Sporomusa termitida: one gene and its partners. The protein of the gene in region 1 interacts with the protein of each later gene in a pairwise test. Links are inferred from orthologs where the notes say so. Each region holds a gene or a part of one and is shown on either strand. Other genes may lie near its edges. The genes, in order: SPTER_RS11770, rplL and dnaX.

The links.
Region 2: the proteins of SPTER_RS11770 (region 1) and rplL interact in binary tests that used the Escherichia coli proteins (3 or more experiments, as listed by UniProt). The link is inferred for Sporomusa termitida from one-to-one orthologs.
Region 3: the proteins of SPTER_RS11770 (region 1) and dnaX interact in binary tests that used the Escherichia coli proteins (3 or more experiments, as listed by UniProt). The link is inferred for Sporomusa termitida from one-to-one orthologs.

Annotation. Positions count from the first base shown.
Region 1 is NZ_CP036259.1:2,504,914-2,513,129, reverse strand. The notes cover bases 1,907-5,903. They hold SPTER_RS11770 (DNA polymerase III subunit alpha), read left to right. Parts: upstream 1,907-2,274; coding sequence 2,275-5,703; downstream 5,704-5,903. Other genes in these bases: SPTER_RS25900 (FmdB family zinc ribbon protein), read left to right, coding at 2,000-2,227. Also shown: SPTER_RS11785 (flavodoxin family protein), read left to right, coding at 1-565; SPTER_RS11780 (hypothetical protein), read right to left, coding at 803-1,234; SPTER_RS11765 (electron transfer flavoprotein subunit beta/FixA family protein), read left to right, coding at 5,904-6,689; SPTER_RS11760 (electron transfer flavoprotein subunit alpha), read left to right, coding at 6,709-7,908; SPTER_RS11755 (DMT family transporter), read right to left, coding at 8,006-8,216. UniProt on the Escherichia coli protein: DNA polymerase III is a complex, multichain enzyme responsible for most of the replicative synthesis in bacteria. This DNA polymerase also exhibits 3' to 5' exonuclease activity. The alpha chain is the DNA polymerase catalytic subunit.
Region 2 is NZ_CP036259.1:36,208-43,344, reverse strand. The notes cover bases 1-2,918. They hold rplL (50S ribosomal protein L7/L12), read right to left. Parts: upstream 1,685-2,918; coding sequence 1,316-1,684; downstream 1-1,315. Other genes in these bases: rplA (50S ribosomal protein L1), read right to left, coding at 2,454-2,918; rplJ (50S ribosomal protein L10), read right to left, coding at 1,737-2,267; rpoB (DNA-directed RNA polymerase subunit beta), read right to left, coding at 1-914. Outside these bases: more of rplA, read right to left, coding at 2,919-3,158; rplK (50S ribosomal protein L11), read right to left, coding at 3,222-3,647; transcription termination/antitermination protein NusG, read right to left, coding at 3,662-4,204; preprotein translocase subunit SecE, read right to left, coding at 4,244-4,459; rpmG (50S ribosomal protein L33), read right to left, coding at 4,590-4,739; tuf (elongation factor Tu), read right to left, coding at 4,959-6,161. UniProt on the Escherichia coli protein: The binding site for several of the GTPase factors involved in protein synthesis (IF-2, EF-Tu, EF-G and RF3). Is thus essential for accurate translation.
Region 3 is NZ_CP036259.1:4,616,204-4,623,361, reverse strand. Bases 1-2,939 are described here. They hold dnaX (DNA polymerase III subunit gamma/tau), read left to right. Parts: upstream 1-572; coding sequence 573-2,306; downstream 2,307-2,939. Other genes in these bases: recR (recombination mediator RecR), read left to right, coding at 2,648-2,939; SPTER_RS21310 (YbaB/EbfC family nucleoid-associated protein), read left to right, coding at 2,318-2,644. Outside these bases: more of recR, read left to right, coding at 2,940-3,241; SPTER_RS21300 (YaaL family protein), read left to right, coding at 3,296-3,553; SPTER_RS21295 (YaaL family protein), read left to right, coding at 3,682-3,981; SPTER_RS21290 (pro-sigmaK processing inhibitor BofA family protein), read left to right, coding at 4,026-4,310; SPTER_RS21285 (hypothetical protein), read left to right, coding at 4,385-5,074. UniProt on the Escherichia coli protein: Part of the beta sliding clamp loading complex, which hydrolyzes ATP to load the beta clamp onto primed DNA to form the DNA replication pre-initiation complex.

The DNA of each region.
Region 1 (8,216 bases):
GATGGGCAGTATGAGAAAGAACGGGAATACGGAAGCGCTGTTACGGCCGTTTATAGAGCAACTAAAATTTGAGGGAATAGATGTTCAATATATATGGCTTTGTGACAAGCATATGGAACCATGCAGGAGTTGCTTTGCTTGTCAAGGCATTGAAGGCCGACCCGGTTGTCCTATTGACGATGAAATGGAACAGATTTACAAAGCAATTCTGGAAGCTGACTGTATAGTTTTTGCCACTCCAATATACTCTTGGTTTTGCACTGCGCCAATGAAGATCGTTATGGACAGACTTTTCAGTATGAATAAATATTATGGAAATACCAAGAGGCATTATAGCCTATGGGAAGGTAAAAAGTGCGCCATTATAGCTACTTGTGGTTATGAAATTAAAAATGGTGCGGATTTATTTGAAGCAGGAGTAAAGCGCCTTGTTGAACATTCACATCTTCATTATCTGGGAATGTTAGCTGTTAGAGATATTAACGGAATTACTGATTTCGAAACTGAAGAAGTTATTGATAAGGCTAAAAAATTTGCATTAGATGTTAAATATTTAATACTATAACGCCCAATACGGAGATGTTGTTGGGGGAATAAATGCCAATATCAAACAATGGACAAACAAATGGGGACGTCAGGTTGTGCGAAAACTCTATGTTGGTTGAGATACGAATAGCCGACTGCTGGCGGCAGTCGCCGTTCTATCCTTAGTATGCAGTAATTAATGAATGATAGCGGGCTATTTTGCCCGCTATCATTCATTAGACGCTTAATCGCAGGAATTAAGCACTGCACTTCCAGCCTAGCGCTGCTGCGAGAAGGTCATAAACTCCTGATGGATATGGCTGCAGTCCCGCAAGCCCTGCTTGTAGGCGATTTCCGCCGAGTGGCCGGACTCCAGGGCGGTGAAGGACTCGAAATCCATGACCAGCTCCAGCAATTCCGGATACTGGCCCTCCAGTTCCCCGGCCAGGGCCAGCAGCCGGTCGAGGGTCGCGCCGACTTTACTGACCGTCTTACTGTATTCGGCATCGTTGGTGCCGGCCAGTTTGAGGATATTGTCCACCCGGACAAAGATATACTGATTAAAGGCCTCGGTTAAGATGCTTTGCAGCATCAGCCGGTCATCCTGCTCTGCCCCGGGCTGCTGCGGCGCCCAGTCCCGCTCTACCGGCAGGCCGGACACCAGCCCCGGACAAGAAACTGCGCCGGATGCCATTATTTTGTCAGACATATATATACCCCCTATATTTATACTGCGGCCGGTATGGCCGTCAGCTTTTTTACAGGGGGAAATTAAAAGAACGCATGCAAAGGTTTTAAACCTACACATGCGTTCTGTTGTGATATCTGTTACATACTCAACGCTAATAAGCCGGCATAACCGGCCAAAACAACCAGGCGGCCACAAACCCGTAGGTTCCGGTCTGCCTGCTGCTCAGCTGCTGAGGCTAGTCAAAATCATTTGCTGCGTCCTGTCGCACTCACAACCAGGAGCGTCTGCGGCAACGGCTATTACCCCCGCGCTCCCCCGCTTGTGCCGCGACCGAAGAGCGGTGTATAATAGAAATGTCGTCGTGGACAGCTTGGCTGTTACGTGTAGGTGATGTGCTCACCTTGCACGGGCCTGGAAGTGCGCTAACACTTTCAGGTCACGGCGACCTTTTAATTCCCACCTTATTTCTAATTATAGCCTGTTTGCAGTAAAATGCAAGTACAGATGACTACCGGCGGGGAGTTTCTGAGGAGATGGACAAGACGAAGGGGACAATTAGGGACGTCAGCTGTGCGAAAATATTTTAACAATAACATGGTGGAAATAAATTTTAGAATTTTGTTTTCGCACAACAGACGTCTCCAAATGTCCCAGTGGCTATATACAATACAGAATAACCAAGTAAATTTCGTATGGCTTGATAGGAAAATCAAAAACCTTATAGAAAATAAAGAGTAATCCATCATGTTGGAATAGCTATTACAATTGCGGGGGAGTATCAGAATGCCAATATATGAATATTCTTGTAAGAAATGTGGTAAGTCAGTGGAATTGTTGCAGAAAAGTGGTGCAGATAACGCTGGTATACCTTGTCCTGCCTGTAGTGAAGACACTTTGACCAAAGTGCTTTCAGTAACAGCACCATCCCAGATGGCTAAGCGGTCAACAACTGGGTGCGATATGGCCAAGCATTCAGGCGGCTGTGGTGGCTGCTGCTCTGGTTGTCACTAAAAAGCAGTGATAGATAGTTCGATGCTTTTATATATGAGGGGTAAAAAATGTTGAACGAATCCGGAATAAAACATGGCGAGCGTATAGCGTTTGTCCATCTCCACAATCATACTGAATATAGTCTGTTAGACGGGGCCGGGCGGATTAGCGACCTGGTACGCCGGGCGAAGGAACTGGGGATGCCGGCGGTGGCGATGACTGATCATGGCACGATGTATGGTACCATTGATTTTTATAAACAAGCCAAAAAACAGGGGATTAAGCCAATTATCGGCTGCGAGGTCTATATCGCCCCCCGCTCCCGTTTTGATAAGGCCGCCGTAGAGGGCGAAGCCTATTATCATCTGATCCTGCTGGCCGCCAACGAGCAGGGGTATCGTAACCTGATTGAGCTGGTATCCCGTGGCTATAGCGAAGGTTTTTATTATAAACCCCGTATCGACCGGGAAATACTGCGCAGCTACAGTGCCGGTTTAATTGGCTTAAGCGCCTGTATCGCCGGTGAAATACCGGCTGCTATCCTGCGGGGGGACCTGGCGAAAGCCGAGGCGCTGGCTGTTGAGTACCGTGAGATATTCGGGGCCGAGAATTTTTATATCGAGCTGCAGGATCATGGCATGCCTGAGGAAAAACAGGCCAACCAACACCTGGTTAAGCTGGCGAAGCAGCTGGGACTTGGTCTTGTTGCCACAAATGACGCCCATTATATCAACAAAGAGGATGCAGAATGCCATGATGTCCTGCTTTGCATCCAGACCGGCAAGACCGTTGACGATCAGGTGCGGATGAAATTTCCCAGTGATGAGTTTTATCTGAAAAGCCCGGCGGAAATGGCGGAGTTGTTTGCCGCCTACCCGGAAGCGCTGGCTAATACCTGTAAAATTGCCGAGCGCTGCGAGGTTGCCTTTGATTTTGACAAGCTTTATCTGCCTGATTTCCCCACGCCGGCCGGAATAAGTGACGAGGAATACCTGACACAATTATGCCGGGAGGCTGTCAGCAAGCGCTATCCTGAGCCAACGCCGGCAATACATGCCCGGCTTGATTATGAGCTTGGCGTTATAAAAAAGATGGGCTATGCCAGCTATTTTCTGATCGTCTGGGATTTTGTCAATTACTCCCGCAGTCAGGCGATTCCGGTAGGGCCGGGCCGGGGTTCGGCGGCCGGCAGTATTGTTGCCTATTTGCTGGCGATTACCAATATTGACCCGCTTAAATATGGCTTGCTGTTTGAACGGTTCCTGAACCCGGAGCGGGTATCGATGCCTGATATTGATATCGATTTTTGCTATGAACGGCGGAGCAAAATCATCGAATATGTTGTGGAACGGTATGGCAGCGACCGGGTAGCTCAGATTATTACCTTCGGTACTATGGCCGCCCGGGCCGCTATCCGCGATGTGGGGCGGGCGTTAAACCTGCCATACGGCGAGGTTGACCGGATTGCCAAACTGGTGCCGGCCGAACTGGGCATTACCCTGAAAAAAGCATTAGCTGCCAATCAGGAACTGAAAGGCTTATATGATACGGAAGCTACGGTACGGAAGCTTGTTGACCTGGCGATGGCGCTGGAGGGTCTGCCGCGTCATGCCTCAACCCATGCGGCCGGTCTGGTGATTGCCAGGGAGCCGCTGACTCACTTCGCGCCCCTGCAGGTATCCAGCGACGGGTTTGTCACTACCCAGTTTGACAAAGACCGGGTAGAGGAGATTGGCCTCCTGAAAATGGACCTGCTGGGACTCAGAACCCTGACTGTTATTGGTGATGCCATTGCTTTAATAAAAGAAAACCGGGGCGAAGAGCTTGATATTGAGCAGATTCCCCTTGAGGACACGAAAACCTGTGTGATGCTGTCCGCCGGCGACACCTCCGGTGTATTCCAGATGGAGTCAGGCGGTATGACCAATCTGGTCAGGGATCTTAAACCGGAGCGGTTTGACGATCTGATCCCGCTAGTTGCCCTCTACCGGCCCGGGCCGCTGGGCAGCGGTATGGTGTCGGATTTTATCGACGGCCGGCATGGCAAAAAAACAGTTACTTATCTGCACCCGGTGCTGGAGCCGGTTTTAGCAGATACTTTTGGTGTTATTTTATATCAGGAGCAGGTTATGCAGATTGCCTCGGTGCTGGCCGGTTTTTCCCTGGGTCAGGCCGATCTCCTGCGCCGGGCAATGGGGAAAAAGAAGCATGAAGTGCTGGCTGCCCAACGGGAATCTTTTTTGCAGGGAGCGGCGGAGCGGGGGTTTGACGCCAAGCTGGCGCATGAGGTTTTTGAGCTTATGACGCATTTTGCCGACTATGGCTTCAATAAATCCCATAGTGCCGCCTATGCGCTGGTGGCGTATCAAACAGCCTATCTGAAGGCTCATTATCCCCAGGAATTTTACGCGGCCCTGTTGACCAGCGTAATGGGGACCAACGATAAGGTCGGCTATTATATTGAGGAATGCCGGCGCCGGGGAATTGCTGTGTTGCCGCCTGACATTAATGCCAGCGGCCGGGCCTTTTCTGTTGACGGCCCGGCCATCCGGTTCGGTTTGGCCGGGGTAAAGAATGCCGGCGGCAATGCCCTGGAGAGCATTATTGCCGCCCGGCGGCAGGGCGGCAGGTTTACCTCCCTTGTTGATTTTTGTGCCCGTGTCGATATGCGGGTGGTAAATAAACGGGTGATCGAGAGTTTAATCAAAGCCGGGGCCTTTGATTCACTGAAGGCCCGGCGGTCACAACTACTGGCAGTTCTGGAGCAGGCGGTGGAGGTGGCCGGCTGCCGGCAAAAAGATGCGGCCAGCGGCCAGCTGGGCTTATTTGGCGAGGACACTCTGGACTGTGTCAATGATGTAAGTTTGCCTGATTTACCGGAATTGCCGCAGGAAGAATTGCTGGCGCTGGAAAAAGAAATAACCGGCTTTTTTGTAACCGGTCACCCTTTGGATAAATACCGTACCAGGCTTGCTTCCCTGCCCGGACTTGGCAGTTTAGCCGAAGGTCAGTACGCCGATGGCCAGCCCATCCGGGTCGGGGGGCTGATCGCCAGTGCCAAGCGCATTAATACCAAAAATGGCAGTATGATGTGTTTTATTAATCTTGAGGATTTTACCGGTCAGGCGGAGATTATCGTATTTCCCCGGATTTTTGAAAAAACCGGCCGCCTGCTGGCGCCGGACTTGCCTGTGGTAGTTTCCGGCCGCCTTAATATCCATGAAGAAGGCGTCAAAATCATGGCTGATGATATAAGCCCGCTGAGCAGCGCCGGGGCTGAGGTCAGAATCACCCTGCGTAAAGAGCAGGAAACACCGGCCACTCTGGCCGCGCTTAAAAAGCTGCTGAATAAATATACGGGGTCAGCGGCTGTCTATCTGCATCTGGTTGACAGCAAACGCATTATCAAAACTGAACGGGATTTTTGGATTGAACCGACCCCGGCCGCTTTCGCGGCTATTGAAGGGCTTCTGGGCAAAGGGGCGGTTACCTGTTAAGCATAAGAAATGACAGCATAGCTGTATGCTCCGCAGGCAGATTGCCTGACCCGTATCTGCCTGCGGAGCGGGGGCAGGCTGGCTTTTATGGCGGAATTGGGTATTTATACGAAAATGTTGCAGTTTGCCAGTAAATAATATTAAAATAAGAGATGTTATATTGTACTTATTATCTGATATCGACAACAGGGGGACGTGTGATGGAAATCATTGTCTGTGTGAAACAAGTGCCAGACACTACTGAGGTTAAAATTGACCCGCAGACTAATACCCTGATTCGCCAGGGAGTACCCAGTATTGTAAATCCTTTTGATAAAAATGCGGTGGAAGAGGCATTGCAGCTGAAAGAAAAGCATGGCGGCCGGGTAACTGTAATTTCGATGGGGCCGCCGCAGGCTAAGGACGCTTTGAAGGAGTGCATTGCCCTGGGGGCTGACGAAGCGATTTTACTGAGTGACCGTGCTTTCGGCGGCGCCGATACGCTGGCTACCAGCCATACACTGGCAGCAGGGATCAAAAAACTGGGACTTTTTGATGTCATCCTATGCGGCAAGCAGGCGATAGACGGCGATACGGCCCAGGTAGGACCGGAGATTGCCGAACATTTGGCTATTGCTCAGATTACCTATGTCTCCAGGCTGGATATTGCAGACGGGACTGTACGGGCTGAACGTGAGCATGAGGAAGGGTATGAGATTATTGAGACCCGGCTGCCTGTGCTGCTGAGTGTGGTAAAATCGATTAATGAGCCGCGGTATCCCAGCATCAAGGGTACTATGAAAGCGAACCGGAAAGAGATAACTGTCTGGACGGCTGCCGATATTGATGTTCAGCCGGAACAAATCGGGCTAAAAGGGTCACCTACCCAGGTGCGCCGTATCTTTACCCCCCAGCAGCGGGTTCAGGGTGAGATTATTCAGGAGGATGACGCCCGTACTGCGGTAAAACGGTTGCTGACTAAACTTAATCAGGCCAAAATCATCTGATATCAGGGGGGACTTTACAATGGCTGTTCATGTTGAAAAAGAGCAATGTATAGGCTGCAGTGCCTGCGTCGGTGCCTGTCCGTTCGACGCGATTGTTATGGAAGCGGATAAGGCTGTAATTACCGATGCCTGTACAGTATGCGGCGCCTGTATTGATGTCTGCCCCGTAACGGCGATTAGCCGGCCGGCGGCAGCGCAACCGGCAGCAGACATCAGTGCCTATCAGGGGGTCTGGGTATATATCGAGCAGTTTGCCGGCCAGGCCCGTAATGTTGGGCTGGAGTTGCTGGGAGAAGGACGTAAACTGGCTGAGGCCATGGGACAGCGGTTAGCGGCTGTTGTCATCGGGGACGGCATTGAGCCACTGGCCGGGGAACTGTTTGCCAGTGGTGCTGACAAAGTGTATGTAGTAGAAGGAGCGGAATACAGGCACTATAGCACCGATGCCTATACGGCTGCGCTTACCGATTTAATTGATACCTATAAACCGGCGGTTATCCTTATGGGCGCCACCAATGACGGGCGCGACCTTGGCCCCCGGGTGGCCTGCCGGGTTGGCACTGGTCTGACTGCCGACTGCACCAGTCTGGGCATTGATGAAGAAACAGGGCTTGTCGCCTGGACCCGGCCGGCATTTGGCGGCAATATTATGGCTACGATCCTTTGCCCTAACCATCGTCCGCAAATGGGCACAGTCCGCCCCAACGTATTTAAGCGCCCGGTGCCGGACAGTACCCGCCGCGGGGAACTTGTGCGTGTTGCCGGCAAAATAAAACCGCAAGACATCCGTACCCAGCTGATTGAAATTCTGTCAGTTAGTGATACGGCAGCCTGCAACCTGGAAGAGGCTCAGTTTATTGTCGCCGGCGGCCGGGGGCTGGGTGCCTCCGGGAATTTTGCGCTGATTGAGGAATTGGCTTCAGTTCTGGGCGGCGCCGTCGGCGCTTCCCGCGCGGCTGTTGAGGCTGGCTGGAAACCTGCGATTCACCAGGTTGGACAAACAGGTAAAACAGTCGCCCCCAAGGTCTATATTGCCTGCGGCATCAGTGGTGCTATCCAGCATTTGGCCGGCATGTCGACCTCTGATATCATCATTGCCATCAATAAAGATGCCGATGCACCCATCTTTAAGTCAGCCAATTTTGGTATTGTCGGCGACGTTTTGGAAGTGCTGCCAGTTTTGATTGAAGAGATTAAAAAAATAAAGCAGGCTTGTTAGCCGGAAAAATTACGTAATGTGTTGCCGGGAACTGCCGTAAAAACAGTCGCGCATTCCGAACCTGCCGGAATGCGCGACTGTTTTTTTACTGTGCGGATTATGATGCTTCATTATAATTTTTTTCAGCCGGGGCGCTATTCTGGTTGTTGGCAACATACAGACCGGCTAGGATGATGACAGCGCCAAGAAATTGCAATAAGCCAAATGTTTCCCCAAGAAAATAATAGCCGGCACCTACCGCGAAAACAGGGGATAAATTATTGTACAGGGAGGCTGTGGTGCTGCCTGCTTTGGCCGTTCCCCAGATC
Region 2 (7,137 bases), 2.5 Mb from region 1 along the record:
TTTTCTTCAACGACGATCTCACCGGTTTCTTTATCAACAAGTGGTTGACCGAGTATTTTACCCAGCAGTCGCCGGCGCCAGCCTAATTTTTTCCCAAGCTTATAGCGGCCAACAGTAGCCAGATCATAACGCTTAGAATCAAAAAACAGCGATTCCAGAAGCTGGGCTGCATTTTCAACGGTTGGCGGTTCGCCCGGACGCAGCCGCTTATAAATCTCGACGAGAGCTTCTTCCCGCGAGTCAGTGTTATCCCGTTCCAGCGTTGCCCGGATGCGTACATCATCATTAAACAGTTCGGAAATAACACCGTTCGAAACGAAACCTAATGATCGGATAAGAACAGTGACTGGCAGCTTACGGGTACGGTCAACCCTGACTGACACAACATCATTGGGATCAGTCTCAAGTTCCAGCCATGCGCCACGATTAGGAATAACGGTAGCATTATAAAGCTTTTTACCAGTCGTATCAATCGACTCGCCATAGTATACGCCTGGTGAGCGTACAAGCTGGCTGACAATAACCCGTTCAGCGCCATTAATAATAAATGTGCCATTGTCAGTCATGAGCGGAAAATCGCCCATAAACACTTCCTGCTCTTTTATCTCCTGTGTTTCTTTGTTGTACAGCCGGACGCTGACGCGAAGCGGAGCGGCAAAGGTAACATCACGTTCTTTGCACTCTTCGACATCATATTTAGGTTCGCCCAGTGTAAAGTTTTCAAAGGACAGAATCAGGTTGCCGGTGAAGTCTTGAATTGGAGAGATATCACGGAATATCTCCTGCAAACCTTCCTTAAGAAACCAGTTGTAAGAATTCTTCTGAATTTCTATAAGGTTGGGCATGTCCAGTACTTCTTCAATTTTGGCATAACTATACCTGAACCTTTTGCCCACCGGAACAGGATTAAACATTAACCCACCCCTTAGCCATTTTACACAGACATAGTGCGTTATCATCATATCCTACACATAAGATAGTAATATTCCGCAAATACTAAGCCGGTAAAATGAATGATAAAAAATACAAAACAAGCAAGGCTCTATCTAATAATCAAGGTCCTTGCTTTTTTTCGATGAAGACCGATTCATCCTCCATTATATTACTATTTCCTGCCATTCCGAAATTTATACGCCGGATTTTATAAGGTTTTTCATAAAAAATTCCAGCAGACAGCTAGTAAATATAAACATGTACGGCGATATATAATGGTATCATATCTTCTCTAATTCGTCAAGAAAAATTAGGGATAATATGAAATTATTTGAAATTTAAAAAGGAGCACCTGCACAGGTGCTCCTTTTATTAAGTTAAATTATTTAACTTCTACAGTTGCGCCAGCTTCAACAAGTTTAGCTTTAAGAGCTTCGGCATCCGCTTTGGAGATTTTTTCTTTGATTGCTTTAGGTGCACTGTCAACCATATCTTTAGCTTCTTTGAGGCCAAGACCGGTAACTTCGCGCACAACCTTAATAACATTAATTTTGCCTGCGCCGGCGTTGGTCAAAATTACGTCAAACTCGGTTTGTTCTTCAGCAACAGGGGCGGCAGCGGCAGCAGGAGCAGCAGCGGCAGCAGGAGCAGCGGCAGAAACACCGAATTTTTCTTCCAGAGCTTTTACCAGTTCGGAAAGTTCGAGCACAGTCATTTGCTCAATGGCTTCCATAATTTGTTCTTTAGTCATGTTAAAATACCTCCACAAAATTCATTTAAAATTATTTTCTAAGCTAACTAGATTACGCTGATTCTTTTTGTTGACGAACAGCGTCAAGCGCATACACCAGATTGCGCACAGTGCCGGAAAGCACATTGACAAAACCGGCGATAGGAGCCTGCATTCCCGCTAGAACCTGAGCAATAAGCACTTCGCGCGCGGGCAGGTTGGACAGGGCTTTAACGCCATTAGCGTCAATTACCTTGCCTTCTACCAAACCAGCTTTTACTTCCAGCGTCTGCAGTTTGTTTTCCTTGACAAAATCAGAAATAACCTTGGCCGGAGCCACAGGATCAGTCGCAGACATGGCAATGGCGGTCGGTCCTTCCAGATAAGGATCAAGGCCTTCAATACCAGCTTCTTTGGCAGCAATGCGTGTCAGGGTATTCTTAAACACCCGGTATTCAACACCTGCTTCACGCAGCTTGCGACGCAGTTTGGTATCCTGAGCCACAGTTAAGCCGCGGTAATTGGTCAGAACGGCACCTTTGGTAATACTGAGCTTTGCTTTCAGATCAGCAACCGACTGTTGTTTTTCTTGTGTGATAGCCATTTATTACACCTCCTTTAAAAAGCATAAAGCAAAAGCGGCCTCCAGTGTAAACACACCGGAGGCCGCGTTATAACCATTTTGAGTTACACGCTGCAAATCCCCGGCCTCGGCAGGAAAGCTCATCCTAAAAGCTTTTACTTGTATAACCTGCGGTCTACAGCCTTATGCATATAAACTTTATGAATGTTACTCTTTTTTGCCGGGTGCTTTGAGCGGATTAACTTTGACACCAGGGCCCATAGTTGAGCTTAAGGAAATATTGCGCATATACTGGCCTTTGGCAGCAGATGGCTTAACCTTAATCAAGGTATCAATCAGTGTATAAAAATTCTTAAGCAGTTTTTCACTGTCAAAAGAAACTTTGCCGATAGGAGCATGGATATTACCGGCTTTATCGGTACGGTATTCAATCTTACCGGCTTTAATTTCATTAATGGCACGGGTTACATCAAGAGTAACAGTACCAACTTTGGGATTAGGCATTAAGCCCCGGGGTCCGAGAATCTTACCCAGGCGCCCCACCATACCCATCATATCAGGTGTAGCCACCGCTACATCAAAATCAGCCCAGCCACCCTGAATTTTTTCCACCATATCTTCAGCACCGACGAATTCTGCACCGGCGGCCTCAGCTTCTTTGGCCTTTTCCCCTTTGGCGAATACCAGCACCCGTTTGGTTTTACCGGTGCCGTGAGGAAGCACAACAGCACCGCGAACCTGCTGATCTGCATGTTTCGGGTCAACGCCCAGTTTAACCGCAACTTCTACAGTTTGGTCAAACTTAGCACTTGCAGTCTTTTTTACCAGTTCTACTGCTTCATCAGGGTCATATAACTTATCTAAATCGACAAGTTTAGCAGCTTCGATATACTTCTTGCCATGTTTAGGCATATTAATCAACCTCCTTTGTGGTAATAACGGAAGTACTTAGTCCTCCCACTTACGACGCCGCTATTAATCGACGACGTCAATGCCCATACTGCGGGCAGTTCCTTCAATCATCCGCACAGCAGCTTCTACGCTGGCAGCATTGAGGTCTTGCATTTTAGATTCGGCGATTTCCCGCACCTTATCCCGCTTAACTTTAGCAACCTTCTTTGTGTTAGGTTCGCCGGAAGCAGTTTCAATACCGGCAGCTTTTTTCAAAAGAATAGCGGCAGGTGGAGTCTTGGTGATAAAGGTAAATGATCTATCTTCAAATACCGTAATTTCGACCGGAATAATAAGACCCGCTTGTTTGGCCGTTCTTTCGTTAAACTCCTTAACAAAAGCCATGATATTGACGCCAGCCTGACCAAGAGCCGGACCTACAGGAGGAGCCGGAGTAGCTTTACCTGCGGGAACTTGCAGTTTTACAAGCTTTACAACCTTTTTAGCCATTATATTACACCTCCTTAATCAACTTTCGTGACCTGAGTAAACTCAAGCTCTACAGGTGTTTCCCGACCAAACATGTTGACAAGCACTTTAAGCTTGCCCCGATCAGGATTAATATCCATTACCGTGGCTGTCCAATTTTCAAAGGCACCAGAAGTAATTCGCACTAACTGATTGAGTTCAACATTTATTTTGGGTTTAGCCTCTTCCATACCCATTGATTTGAGGATATGTTTGACTTCACTTTCGCTCAAAGGAATCGGCTTGGTTCCTGAACCGACAAAACCAGTAACCCCCGGCGTATTGCGCACAACATACCAGGAGCGGTCTGTTACAATCATTTCTACCAGAACATATCCGGGGAAAACTTTTTTCTTGGTAATTTTTTTCTTACCGTCTTTTATTTCCACTTCATCTTCCATGGGTACAAGCACACGGAAGACTTCGTTTTCCATTGCCATAGAATGGACTTTTTTCTCCAAATTGGCTTTTACCTTGTTTTCATAACCGGAATATGTATGGATAACATACCAGTGTTTTTCGAGCTTTTCGGATTCCATAGCCTCAAGGGACGCTAATACGTCCCCCACCTCCCCAGTCTACTTCATGATCACCTTTAACACCTGAGTAAACGAAGCATCAATTACCCATATCAGAGCAGCAACAACAATAACCGTCACAAATACGATTCCCGTATAGGAAATAAGTTCTGATTTGCCCGGCCACGTTACCTTTTTTAATTCAGCTTTTACTTCCCGTAAAAATTTCTTCCAGCGCGATGTATTCGTCTGGACAGCTGTTTCCTGGGCGGCCATTCTCTCACATCCTGTGCGTGCATTTTGATAAAGGCAACAATGCTTAAGCCCCGCAAGGGATTGAAAGATTGCTACTCTACCAATCGACCACACCACTACTTATAGTGGCAAACTTAAGCAATTGTTACAGTTACTTTGTTTCTTTGTGCGGAGTTTGTTTCTTGCAAAACTTGCAGTATTTGTTAAACTCCAATCTATCCGGGTCATTTTTCTTGTTTTTATTGGTCTGATAATTGCGTTGTTTGCATTCTGTGCAGGCCAATGTTACCGCGTTGCGCATCCTGTACACCTCTCTTACCAGTAAATATAGCGCCGTGAGTCTATAATTTAATAGTTTTTCTTAAATGTCACTAATACAATTTATCATAATTATATCGGCATGTCAATAGCCCACAGGTTCGGGCATGTCAATAAATAAGGCAGGGTTATTTCCCTGCCTATTTATTATATCATATAAAACTTCAAATATACAGTTTTTCTATAAAATAACATATTTTAACTATTCAACAACCGCAGTTACAACGCCGGCACCAACGGTGCGGCCGCCTTCACGGATTGCAAAACGCAGGCCTTCTTCAATAGCGATCGGGGTAATCAGGGCGATGTCCATTTGAATGTTGTCGCCAGGCATTACCATTTCCACGCCTTCCGGCAGGGTAACAACACCGGTTACGTCCGTTGTCCGGAAGTAGAACTGCGGACGGTAGCCGTTAAAAAACGGGGTATGACGGCCGCCTTCTTCTTTCGACAGTACATATACTTCCGATTTGAATTTGGTGTGCGGTTTAATCGAACCTGGTTTTGCCAGTACCTGGCCCCGTTCGATTTCTTTCCGGTCAACACCACGCAGCAGGGCACCGATATTATCCCCGGCCACGGCCGAATCCAGCAGCTTACGGAACATTTCTACGCCCGTTACTACGGTTGATTTCGGTTTTTCTGTCATACCTACGATTTCGATGGTATCACTGACTTTTACTACACCCCGCTCTACACGGCCGGTTGCTACTGTACCCCGGCCGGTAATGGTAAATACGTCTTCCACCGGCATCAGGAACGGTTTATCAGTGGCCCGTTCCGGCGTCGGGATGTAGCCGTCAACTTTGTCCATCAGTTCATGAATCTTGCCGCACCATTCGCATTCGCGCTTGGCGCAGCCGCAGTTAAGTACTTTTACTGCCGAACCGCTCACTACCGGAATGTCGTCACCGGGGAATTCGTAGCTGGAAAGCAGTTCGCGCACTTCCATTTCCACCAGTTCCATCAACTCCGCGTCATCAACCAGATCCGCTTTGTTCAGGAACACAACCATGGCCGGTACGCCTACCTGGCGGGACAGCAGGATGTGTTCACGGGTCTGCGGCATCGGGCCGTCAGCGGCCGATACAACCAGGATGGCGCCGTCCATTTGGGCGGCCCCGGTGATCATGTTTTTAACATAGTCCGCATGGCCCGGGCAGTCAACATGCGCATAGTGGCGGGCAGGAGTTTCATATTCCACGTGGGCGGTGTTGATGGTAATACCGCGTTCTCTTTCTTCCGGTGCTTTATCGATTTGATCATAGGCCATGAACTCGGCGCCGCCGTGTTTGGCCAGCGTCATGGTAATTGCGGCAGTCAGCGAGGTTTTGCCATGGTCAACGTGACCAATTGTACCAATGTTAACATGGGGTTTGTTTCTTTCAAACTTTTTCTTAGCCATTTTCGAGTGTTACCTCCCCTTAATTATAACTTTATCATATTATGTATTAACACAAATAATCAGCAGTATACATCATTTTACAAAACTAGATTATTCTATTTAATAAGCAAAATTCCTGCTGCCGCCAGCAATAAATATAAAAACCCTGCAAATATCTGCAGGGTTTTTATATTTACATGGTGGCGGCGCAGGGATTTGAACCCCGGACACTTCGGGTATGAACCGAATGCTCTAGCCAACTGAGCTACGCCGCCATATTAGGATGGAGCTAGTGACCGGGATTGAACCGGTGGCCTTATCCTTACCAAGGATACGCTCTACCGACTGAGCTACACCAGCAAATAGCGCAAACGACTTATTAGCGCCCATCTGCTTCGTTGCTCCTCAAAGCGTTTGCTTACGCACTTCCCAGTGCGCCGCGCTGCACGCTTTTCCGGTGCGCCTCGCATCTGGACACTACTAAGCCGTTTGCGGCTGCGTGGCAGATAGTTGGCTTGTCGCAGATGGTGGGGTTAATAGAGTTCGTTTCTTTATAAAGCTGTGCTTTATAAATTCAGGTTAGAACCTATAAAGCACGTGAATTACTTTGGTTGCGGGGACAGGACTTGAACCTGTGACCTTCGGGTTATGAGCCCGACGAGCTACCAACTGCTCCACCCCGCGATGTTATTAAGATTGTGATTGGTGGAGGGAGGTGGATTCGAACCACCGAAGTCAAAGACGGCAGATTTACAGTCTGCTCCCTTTAGCCACTCGGGAATCCCTCCGAATTTGGATGGAGCTGGCGAGAGGAATTGAACCCCCAACCTGCTGATTACAAGTCAGCTGCTCTACCAATTGAGCTACGCCAGCATCTTTTTTTTGTTAGCCCTGTCTAGTGACAAAACATATTATATAATACCGATGATGCTGTGTCAACATCTTTTTACTAGTAATTTTTACATTTAGCCGTTGTCCGTCTTTGCCGGCCATAGGC
Region 3 (7,158 bases), 2.1 Mb from region 1 along the record:
GTGCAGTATGCTGTTATATCTGTTATATGTAATAAAATGGCGCTTGCATTGTCTGGTTGAATAGTATATAATGAATTTCTGTTGAGAGCACACGGAGAGATGTCCGAGTGGTTGAAGGAGCACGCCTGGAAAGCGTGTGTACGGGAAACTGTACCGAGGGTTCGAATCCCTCTCTCTCCGCCATAACTTCTACAAGCGCGAGGCCGCCTAAAACGGCTTTTTGTTTTCTAGGCCGGGCTACAGCAGTGCCGGGTCTTACGCAATAGGAACTCATGAACCGCGTCAGATCCGGAAGGAAGCAGCGCTAAGTGATCATTTTTATGTGCCGTAAGGGTGCCTGGCTGCTGCTATGGCCCGTCGTGGAAAACAAAAGCTATTTGTTTACTAACTGAAAGCTATAGATTTATTGAAAGTAGCCAACGCAGGGCTGCTTTTTTGCTATATATATAAATAAGGAAGAAGTTTGCAGACTGATGCGCTAACAGGCTTTTTATATTAATTATTTTCCCGAAAAAGGGAAACATTTTACTGGTGTGGAATATAACAATCTTGTAAGGCAAGGAGGTGTGGGAATGACTTATGTGGCATTGTATCGAAAGTGGCGACCGCAGGATTTTGGCAGTTTAGTCGGTCAGGATCATATTAGTATAACTCTGAAAAATGCGATTGTCTCCGGTAAGATTGCCCACGCCTATTTGTTTGCCGGGCCGCGGGGGACAGGGAAAACGACTACAGCCAAAATATTGGCGAAGTCGCTAAATTGTCAACAGGGCCCTACCGCTATCCCCTGTAACGCCTGCCCTAATTGTGAAAAGATCACCACCGGCACATCAATGGATGTTTTTGAGGTAGATGCGGCCTCCAACCGGGGCATTGACGAAATTCGTGATCTCAGAGAAACAGTTAAATTTTCACCGGTAGACGGGCGTTATAAAGTATACATAATTGATGAAGTCCATATGTTAACGACAGAGGCCTTTAATGCGCTGCTGAAGACGCTGGAGGAACCGCCTGGCCACGTAGTGTTTGTTCTAGCCACAACTGAGCCGCATAAGATTCCCGCGACAATTCACTCTCGCTGCCAACGCTATGATTTCCGCCGCATAGGTGTAAGAGAAATTGAGCAGCGGTTAGCGCTAGTTGCAAAACACACTGATTTACAGGTGGAACCTGAGGCACTTAAGCTGATTGCCGTTCAGGCTGACGGCGGTCTGCGTGATGCTCTCAGCATTTTGGATCAATGCGCTGCTTTGGATAGCAGCGGTTTGATAACGGCTGCCCATGTTAGACAATTGCTGGGATTAATTGGCCATGAATGGGTGTGGCAGCTAACCGATGCAATAGCTGAACGTGATACTCACAGCTTGCTGCTCAAACTCGACGAAGTTATTAATCTAGGGAAAGATGTACGTCAATTGCTTGTTGAAATGGCACTACATGCCCGCAGCCTGATGTTGTTTAAAGCTGCTCCCGCTATTGAAAACATTGAAATGTACAGTGAGGATAAATCAGTATTAGCTGCCCAAAGTGCCAAATTTTCTCATCAGGAACTAGTGGCGATGCTAGAGCTTTTGCATTCGACCGCGAACGAGACAAAATGGGCGGCTGAACCGCGTATTGCTGTGGAAATGGCACTTATTACATTATGCCGGCGGGCGGTAAGTACAGATATTGCTGCTTTAATTGAGCGGATTGCCGTGCTCGAGTCTCGTTTTACCAACCAAACGGCGGTGGTGGAGGCAAGTCCCGCCAATGTAAGCCCGCAGCCGGCGCCGGCGCCGCCTACGCCGCTCAAGCCGGTCGCTAGCTCATCTGAGCTGCCCCGGCAGGCTCCGAAATCTCCCCGGCCGGCTGGGGCGCCACCGGTGGGGGCTGAACCTGTTATACCGCCGCCTCCTTCTGACGCGGCAGGTAATATAAGCAATTTAAATGAGATATGGGCAGCTGTGCTCAAAGAACTCTTAGCTAGTGGTAAGCGGTCGGTACACGCCTGTGTGATGCAAGGTCACTTAATAGCTCTTGCTGATAATCAGGCAACGGTACGTTTTTCTGCCACTTTTCCGAAAGAACGGACAGAAAAAGACGATTACCGGGCAATCGTTGAAAAAGCGCTTGCTCAGGTTACCGGGCAACAAGTAAAAATTATTTGTGTACTGGGACAGGATACACCTGCTGCCAAACCAAAAGCATCACTGCCGGTAACTGCTGTGCAGCCTGATCCTGGTATTAATCACCCGGCTGTCAAACAGGCCCAAATGATGTTTGGCGGTACAATAGTAAAGATAGAGGAAGAAAAAAAAAATTAGGAGGCTGACACATGTTTGGAAATATGGGAAATATGGCTGGAATGATGAAAAAGGTTCAAAAATTGCAGGGGGATATGGCCAAACTTCAGGAAGAGCTTAAATCCCGGACCATCGAAGTATCCACCGGGGGTGGCGCAGTTAAAGTCGTAGTTACCGGGGAAAAGAGAATTCAGTCTGTAAAAATTTCTCCTTCTGCCGTTGACCCTGAGGATGTGGAAATGCTGGAGGATTTGGTTGCGGCTGCTGTTAATGAGGCCATGACCAAGGTAGATGATATGATGGCCCAGGAGATGGGGAAATTAACCGGCGGTCTTAATCTGCCACCAGGAATGTTTTAATTTATGAGCTATATTGCGCCAATTGCCAGGTTAATTGAGCATTTTCGCCGTTTGCCGGGGATTGGACCTAAATCTGCGGCCCGCCTTGCCTATCATGTGCTGAAAATGGATAAAAGCCAGGTACTTGCTTTGTCACAAGCGATTATCGATGCCAAAGAGCGGGTTAGTTATTGTACGGTTTGTTTTGATTTGACAGATTCTGATCCTTGTCAGATTTGTCGCTCTGAAGGGCGGGATAAGTCGCTTGTATGTGTTGTCGAAGACCCTAAAGATGTGACGGCAATGGAACGTACCCGTGAATTTAACGGTTTATACCATGTATTACATGGATCACTGTCGCCGCTTGAGGGCGTGGGCCCTGACGATATCAAGGTGAAAGAGCTTTTAGACCGGATCAACCGGGGGATTCAGGAAGTAATTATGGCGACTAATCCTAATGTCGAAGGCGAGGCTACGGCTATGTATATTGCCAAGCTGCTTAAGCAGCTTGGTGTTAAAGTCACTCGCATTGCTCACGGTTTGCCGGTGGGGGGAGACCTTGAATATGCTGATGAGGTCACGTTGTCCAAAGCGCTAGAAAACCGCAGGGAAATGTAAAGCCACTGTTTATCCTGCCTGTTTATGGGAATACTATAACAGGGAGGAGATAAAATGAAGACAGTGTTAATGAACATTATCAATGGTTTTATACCACAAAATGTAACGATTGTTCCTCGTATTCCGCCTTTGGCCCAACAGATTGAGCAAGCAAGACAGGAATGGCTGAGTGCCCAAAACTACTACAACAATGTCTCTGATGTTGATTTAGTCGATCATGCTACTTTTCTTATTCACGCTGCTGAAAAGAAATATACATATTTGTTAAAGCGCGCACGGTATGAAGGGGTTCGTTATGCACCATTCAATTAAGCTGCATGTCTAATACCGGAATCTTGATTCCGGTATTTTTTCATTATTTTGGACTGGCCGACATATATTGTCTGTAAGCAGAATGTGGTAACTTATCACATTCAGCTAAGTTACTTAGTGGAGGGATAATGATGGTGGCATGGCGGCAACTATTGGGTTTGTGGGATACCGAACATTCTGGAGGTAAGAGTCTGCCCGGTCTGGCGGAGGTAGTGGATCAGGCCCGGCGGGACTGGTTGTATGCTCAGAATTATTATAATTCAGTTACTGATTCCGATTTAATCGATTATGCTATTTATCTGACTAAAGCCTGTGAACGCAGATATATGTATTTGCTCAGACAAGCCCGGCAGGAAGGTGTTCGATATCCTTTGGCCGTCAGTATAGCAGAAATTTCTGATGCGGGAACTATACGCAGAGTATTCTAGATGGTAAAATTAAAACAAAGCTAGTTCTGAAGGGGCGTGAGGAGATGCAGCTTTTACCGGCAGGTTTAGAATTTAATGTTATTATTGCCTATGCATTCGGTATTATTTTAATCTACCTTATCGGCCGGATGTTTTTAATGCCCATAAAACTGGTGTTTAAACTGATATATAACGGTTTAGTGGGGGGGATTATGCTCTGGGTTGTTAATCTTGTGGGCGGATACTTCGGGTTTACGATTGGTATTAACGCCATTACTGCGCTTGTAGCAGGTTTTTTGGGTTTACCGGGGGTTGTTTTGTTGATATTGTTTAAAATATTTATTAATTAGCCAGATGAGGTTTAAATTTGCGCACAGAGAAAGCCTGTAGCTTATAATTGCATGGGCAAGGAGTGTATTAAGCGGTGGATACTGTAAAAACAGTGCATTTAACTGAACCAATTATTGAAGCCTATGTCGGCGAATATGCCAGCGGTAAAAGTGAAAATGCTGTAAACAGGGCTATTTATCTTAACAAACAGGGTTTGCCTGTTACTCTTGTTGATTTGGATACGGTTGAGCCTTGCTATACTCTGCGGCCGATCAAGAAGGAACTCGAGGATCAGGGGCTTGATGTAGTGGCATGGGAAACTCATGATACCATGGGACTAGGAGAAGCAGGCAGTGTCATTAAAGGCTCAATGCGTTGGGTATTGCGGCGTAAAGGCAATATCATTATGGACGTCGGCTATGGCGTACATGGTGCGAGGATTTTTAATCTGGTAGAAGGCGCATTTGAGAACCCCTATCTTAAAATTATTGCTGTACTTAATATGTCACGCCCTTTTACCTCAACTGTAGATAATATTTTAGAATATGTCGCAACCCTGGGAAGGGTTGATGCCGTACTCAATAATACTCACATGGCTGAAGAAACTACTGTTGAAATTGTCCAGCGTGGCGCTCAGGTCATCAGCGAGGCTGCCTGCCGTATAGGCATACCTGTAGTAGCTACTGCCGCAATAGCTGAGATCGCTGAGAAAATTGGCCCCGCTGATTGTATGGGTAATCCGGTCTGGCCACTGGAACGAATTATGCCACGTACCTTCTGGTAATGGAGAAAAACAGCCTGGTTTAAGACAAGGTCAGGCTGTTTGTTTTTATGTTAGATATCCGCAAATGCAGGCTGTAAAAAAGGGAGTTGTTTGGTTAGGGGAAAAAACTGTGCAATATATAATAACTGGTTTATATATTAAATAAGGTATTAACCATAATTAAATAATTGCCAAATTGAATTCATAGGTAAAGCTCAAAATTGTTATTGACACAATGGAATAGACGTGATAGTATATAAAAGCTGTCGCATTCAGCAGTAACATAGCGCAGCAAAGAACAACGGTCCCGGGCCAAGCGTATCGTCCATGATACGCCCGTGACACTAGTGCATCCGTGCACGTCGGTCCCGGGCCAAGCGTATCGTCCTGATACGTCTGTGATCCTAGCGCATCCATGCGCGTCGGTCCCGGGCCAAGCGTATCGTCCTGATACGCCCGTGATCCTAGCGCATCCATGCGCGTCGTTCCCTGAAAACTGAACAATGTAAAGAAATGCATCATACAAATGCCAGATGTGCGGTGTGCTGCTTGCAGCACAACCAACACAAATTTGATTTAATTGAGCCGATAAACGGCTTCAATATATATAGTCGTAACCGACTATACACTTTATTGGAGAGTTTGATCCTGGCTCAGGACGAACGCTGGCGGCGTGCCTAACACATGCAAGTCGAACGGAGTAGTTAGCAATAACTACTTAGTGGCGAACGGGTGAGTAACGCGTAGACAACCTGCCTCTTAGCTGGGGACAACACCGCGAAAGTGGTGCTAATACCGAATGTGGTAACTCGGTTGCATAACGGAGTTAAGAAAGATGGCCACTCTGAAGAAGCTATCGCTAAGAGATGGGTCTGCGTCTGATTAGCTGGTTGGTGAGGTAACGGCTCACCAAGGCGACGATCAGTAGCCGGTCTGAGAGGATGAACGGCCACACTGGGACTGAGACACGGCCCAGACTCCTACGGGAGGCAGCAGTGGGGAATCTTCCGCAATGGACGAAAGTCTGACGGAGCAACGCCGCGTGAGTGAAGAAGGCCTTCGGGTCGTAAAGCTCTGTCGTTTGGGACGAACGTATCCTATGTGAATAATATAGGGTAATGACGGTACCAAAGGAGGAAGCCACGGCTAACTACGTGCCAGCAGCCGCGGTAATACGTAGGTGGCAAGCGTTGTCCGGAATTATTGGGCGTAAAGGGCGTGTAGGTGGCCTGGTAAGTCGTGTGTCTAAGTGCGAAGCTCAACTTCGTATGGGCGCAGGAAACTGCCAGGCTTGAGTGCAGGAGAGGAAAGTGGAATTCCCAGTGTAGCGGTGAAATGCGTAGATATTGGGAGGAACACCAGTGGCGAAGGCGACTTTCTGGACTGTGTCTGACACTGAGGCGCGAAAGCCAGGGGAGCGAACGGGATTAGATACCCCGGTAGTCCTGGCCGTAAACGATGGGTACTAGGTGTAGAGGGTATCGACCCCTTCTGTGCCGGAGTTAACGCAATAAGTACCCCGCCTGGGGAGTACGGCCGCAAGGTTGAAACTCAAAGGAATTGACGGGGGCCCGCACAAGCGGTGGAGTATGTGGTTTAATTCGACGCAACGCGAAGAACCTTACCAGGGCTTGACATTGAGCGAAAGGTTCAGAGATGAATCCCTATCTACGGATACGCGAAAACAGGTGGTGCATGGCTGTCGTCAGCTCGTGTCGTGAGATGTTGGGTTAAGTCCCGCAACGAGCGCAACCCTTATCCTTTGTTGCCAGCGCGTAAAGGCGGGAACTCAAGGGAGACTGCCGCAGAGAATGCGGAGGAAGGCGGGGATGACGTCAAGTCATCATGCCCCTAATGTCCTGGGCTACACACGTACTACAATGGGCTTAAACAAAGCGAAGCAAGCCTGCGAAGGTAAGCAAAACGCAGAAATAAGCTCTCAGTTCGGATCGGAGGCTGCAACTCGCCTCCGTGAAGTCGGAATCGCTAGTAATCGCAGGTCAGCATACTGCGGTGAATACGTTCCCGGGCCTTGTACACACCGCCCGTCACACCACGAAAGTCAGTCACACCCGAAGCCGGTGGGGTAACCGGTCTGGATATTA